Regions from separate parts of the Paenarthrobacter sp. CC6 genome, predicted to be linked through region 1. Evidence: predicted binding sites of a transcription regulator. Region 1 holds the regulator's gene; the other holds the start of a gene.
What was found. The regulator HrcA, encoded in region 1, represses chaperone genes, less so after heat shock. The targets are predictions, from matches to a motif close to TTNGCACTCGNNNNNNNCGAGTGCNAA.

Region 1 (2,391 bases):
TCCGGACTGCGTGCCTGCCTTCACTTCGATGTCCTGTGCGCCGTCGAACGTCTCAAGCTGCACGTCGGTCCCCAAGGCAGCAGCCGTCATGGGCACGCTGAGGGTGGCGTGGAGGTCGTCGCCTTCGCGTACGAACGTGGAATCGTTGTTGACGCGGATCTCCACGTAGAGATCACCGGCCGGACCACCTGCGGGTCCTGCTTCGCCCTGGCCGGACAGCTGGATTCGCGTACCGGTAGCGACGCCGGCGGGAACCTTGATGGTGAGCGAACGGCGGCTCCTGATGCGTCCCTGGCCGTTGCATTCGTTGCAGGGATCCTTGATGACGGTGCCGAAGCCTTCACAGGAACCACAGGGGGCGGTGGTCATGACCTGCCCCAGGATGGAGCGGACGGCGCGCTGAACCTGGCCGCTGCCACCACAGATGTCGCAGCGTTCAGGGTGGGTTCCCGGGCGGCAGCAGCTGCCGTCGCAGGTGGGGCAGACCACGGCTGTGTCCACTTCAAGCTTCTTGTTGACGCCGAACACGGCATCCTTGAGGTCGATCCGAACGCTGATAAGGGCGTCCTGGCCACGTCGTACGCGGGAGGCGGGCCCTCCGTGTCCACCGCCGCCGCCAAAGAACGTGTCGAAGATGTCCTGGAAGGCGAAGCCCTGGCCGGCGTAGCCGCCGCCGAAGCCGTTATCAGTGCCGTTCTCGTTGCCCGTGGCATCGTAGACGCGGCGCTTCTGGGGATCTGACAACACTTCGTAAGCGTGCGTCACGGCCTTGAACTGCTCCGCGACATCTTCACCCGGGTTTACGTCCGGGTGAAGTTTCCGCGCCAACTTGCGGTACGCCTTTTTGATCTCTTCCCCGGTGGCTTCCGGCGAGACTCCCAAAACGTCATAGTGGCTGCTCAAAGTCGGTATCTCTTCCTGGTTGTACTGCGGATGTTTTCCCGGGCCGGTGTTCAGCCGCCGAGAATGCGGGAAAGGTAACGGGCCACGGCACGAACTGCTGCCATGGTGGTGGGATAGTCCATGCGGGTCGGTCCAAGGATTCCCACCTTGGCGCCGGAACCGTAGCCGGTGGCCACTACAGAGGCCTCGGCCAGGCCGTCGTACGGATTCTCCCGGCCAATGCTGACTGTCACGCCCCGGGGATCGTCTCCCATGTCCGACAACAACCGGAGCATGACAACTTGTTCCTCAAGGGCCTCAAGCACGGGACCGATGCTTAGCGGGAAGTCAACGTTGGAACGTGCGAGGTTGGCCGTACCGGCCATCAGAATGCGTTCCTCACGGCTGGTGTCGCTCAGGGACTCCAAGCCATTGGCCAGCCTTTGGGCGAGGGCACGAAGATCCGGCGGGCAAAGGGCCACCACCGACGGTAACACCTGCGGCAGGAGTGCCAGCTGGGTGCCGGCGATGCTGCCGAGGAATCGTGACCTCAACAACATCAAAGCCTCGTTCCCCACGTCCGAACCGGCGTCGATGACTTTTTGCACGACGCTCCCGGTGTCCGCAATGAGGACCACCAGCACCTGTTTGGGGGCCAGCAGAACGAACTCCGCGTGGCGGACCAATGCGCGGTGCGAGTGGGGATACTGCACGACGGCGACCTGGTTGGTCAGCTGGGAAAGGAGCCGTACTGTGCGCTCAAGAATGTCATCGACGTCGTCGGGTCCTTCAAGCAGCGAATGAATTGCCCGACGCTCGGCGGCGGACAACGGCTTGACCTGGGAGATGCGGTCAACGAACAGGCGATAGCCCTTGTCAGTGGGGATTCGGCCGGCACTGGTATGCGGGGCGGCAATGAGACCTTCTTCTTCCAGGACAGCCATGTCATTGCGGATGGTGGCACTGGAAACACCCAGGTGATGACGCTCAACGAGGGCTTTCGATCCCACCGGCTCCCGGGAATGCACGTAATCCTCAACGATGGCACGCAGCACTTCCAATTTGCGTGGCTCACTCATTGCTACACCTCCTGACGACTGCCATGGTCCATGGGACCGGTCCCCGCGGGACCTCCAATGGATCACCGCACACTTAGCACTCAACATGCCCAAGTGCTAACAAGTCTAGTATGAGCCACCACGTTGTTAGCATTGAAACCGTCCGAGGACTGCATCCAGGGCGGCGTCCCGATACCGGCTGACGGCAACCCGCCCCTGTCCCCTTTCACATCACCACAGAGGTAGGAATTCCTTGGCTTTCGACAATTGGGGCCCGCAGGACCTGACCGCTCCAGCCAAACGCCAGCTCCCTGAGGTGCCGGTGCAACGCGGCATGGTCCTCGAAGACGTCCAGTCAGGATGGGTGGGCGAAGTCACCCGGGTGGAAAAGACCGGTGGCATGCACATCGTGTCGCTCGAGGACAGGCGCGGTAAAACGAAGTCGTTCCAA
Region 2 (2,391 bases), on a different contig from region 1:
GCTCGTAGCCGACGTGCTGCTTTGCACGAAGGACTGCGTGGCCGAGGCCGTTCGGGTCGCCTTGGCGGACATAGTGGATGTCGCCCAGGTTGGTAGCCGACTGAATCGCTTCCAGCTTGGCGGTGTCGCCCTTCTCAGCCAGGGTCGCTTCAAGCGCCGGAACACGGTCAAAGTGGTCTTCCAGGGCGCGCTTGCTGCGTCCTGTGATCATGAGGACGTCGTGCAGGCCAACCTTCACCGCTTCTTCGACGACGTACTGGATGGCGGGCTTATCGACCACAGGCAGCATTTCCTTCGGCATCGCCTTGGTGGCGGGAAGGAACCGGGTACCAAGACCCGCTGCGGGGATGACGGCCTTACGGACAGCGTTGTTATCGAGAGTCACCGGACTAATGTAACGGAAGGAAGAGAGCATCAGGTAAACCCCCCGCCGCGCGGGCCGCACATTTTATTGCCGGAAACACACAAGGAAACACTTTAACCGGACCCGACGAACCCCCAGGATTGGATACAGATGGCGTCGAAAGAAGACATCCGCCGCAACCGGCGGCTGTACAGGAGGGCCCTGACACCAGGGCAAATCGCTGATGCGGGCGAAGCGATAGCCCGGCACGGTTCCTCGTGGGCCAGCTCCGTCACGTCCGGAACACCGTCGTCGTTCGCGGTGTACGTGGGAGTCGCCTTCGAGCCACCCACCATGCCACTCCTTGAAGCCCTCCACGAAGCGGGCCATGAAGTCCTGCTCCCCGTCTGCGAACCGGAACGGCAACTGAGTTGGGTGTATTGGACGCCGTCCACGGTCTTCACAAGGTCCGCCTACGCTCCCATCGACGAACCCACCGGTGAGCGCCTGGACAGTTCAGTCGTCGCTTCGACGGCCGGAATCTTCATGCCGGCCACCGCAGTGGACCGGGACGGAAACAGGATTGGCCAAGGCGGCGGTTATTACGACCGGCTCCTGCAGGGCCTGGACGCGTCCGGCCGGCGGCCGCCCACCATCGCGGTGGTGTACGACGACGATCTGTTGCCTTCAGGCTCCATACCCGCCGAGGCCTTCGATCGCCCCGTGCGGGAAGTGCTGACACCTTCGGGCATTGTGGTTCTCGACAACGCAGCGGAGCCCGTCTGACTCCCGGTCATTTCCGGCGGGTTCCGGTTGGTGAGCTCCGGCACAAGTGCTGGCACACCGCAGGGGGACGGATGATAGAATTGGCACTCAGGCCCTGGGACTGCTAATGCGGAAGTTATTCGGCACGGCGGAGCAGGACCTGAACTTTGTCCTAAAGGAGGAACTCAGTGCCCACATACGCATACGCCTGCAAAGACTGTGACCATGCCTTCGACATCGTCCAGTCCTTCTCAGACAGCTCCCTGACAGAGTGCCCTGAATGCAAAGGCACGCTGCGCAAGAAGTTCAACAGCGTGGGCGTCGTCTTCAAGGGCTCTGGTTTCTACCGCACTGACTCCCGTGACGCCAAGGGCAGCACAGTATCCGCTGCGCCCACGTCACCGGCTGCACCCGCAGCTGCGGCCACGCCCGCTCCCGCACCGGCCGCCGCGGCGAGCTAGCTCCGGAACTTTTCCACATAGGCAACCCGGCCCCTGTTAGGCGGCCGGGGCTGCTGACTACCGTGGCGGCATGTCACACTCCGCCCGTAGCGCCTTCCTTGCCCATGCCGAGCGTTCAGCTGGAACAGCTGGACATGAACGGTTGCCGTACCACCCCTCGCCCTCCCCCAGGCGCTTTCCACGGGGGTTCGGCCGTGCGCGGCGCAACGGACCTCCAAAGCGAAAGCCCACACTCAGGGCGTGGCTTTCCCGCAACCGGCGGCTTTGCGTCGCGCTGCTTCTATGCCTTGCTGCCGGTCTGGCGGTACAGCAGCTGACTCCTGTGTCGGCCGCCCGGGTCAGCGTCCTGGTCGCAGCCCGTGATCTACCGGCCGGCGCGAGCCTGAAGGAGTCAGATTTCACCAGGGTCGATGTCGCAGCCGAACTGGCCATCTCCGCAAGGGTGGATGATGTCGCGACCCTGGTTGGGCGCCAGCTGGCCTCGCCTTTGGGCAAGGGACAAACACCCACGGACTCAAGCCTCCTGGGCCCTGGCTTGCTCGCGGGCACTCCTGCAGGTTCCGCTGCCGTCCCCCTGCGCATGGCAGATCCTTCTTCCATCCAGCTTCTGTCGCCGGGGCAGCTGGTGACCGTTGTCCTCACAGCGTCCGGCAGTTATGACGAATCCCGCCAGAGCCAGGTTTTGGCTGGCCCTGTTCCTGTTCTCTGGACTTCGGCCCAGGGCGGCAAGGCCGGCGAATGGCTTGGCACCAGCGATACAGAAGGGCTGGTGGTGGTCGCTGCCAACCCCCAACAAGCAGAAAAGCTTGCCGGCGCATCCAC

Region 2: PV760_RS00290 (FmdB family zinc ribbon protein) is a predicted target of HrcA. The motif match lies at 1,210-1,236, and genes of this name have one in related genera.

The regions. Positions count from the first base shown of each region.
Region 1 is NZ_JARDAN010000006.1:227,978-230,368, forward strand. It holds gene dnaJ (molecular chaperone DnaJ) at 1-903, opposite strand, end outside; gene hrcA (heat-inducible transcriptional repressor HrcA) at 954-1,961, opposite strand; gene PV760_RS05875 (DUF3097 domain-containing protein) at 2,194-2,391, shown strand, end outside.
Region 2 is NZ_JARDAN010000001.1:57,443-59,833, forward strand. It holds gene galU (UTP--glucose-1-phosphate uridylyltransferase GalU) at 1-415, opposite strand, end outside; gene PV760_RS00285 (5-formyltetrahydrofolate cyclo-ligase) at 515-1,129, shown strand; gene PV760_RS00290 (FmdB family zinc ribbon protein) at 1,297-1,569, shown strand; gene PV760_RS00295 (RcpC/CpaB family pilus assembly protein) at 1,892-2,391, shown strand, end outside.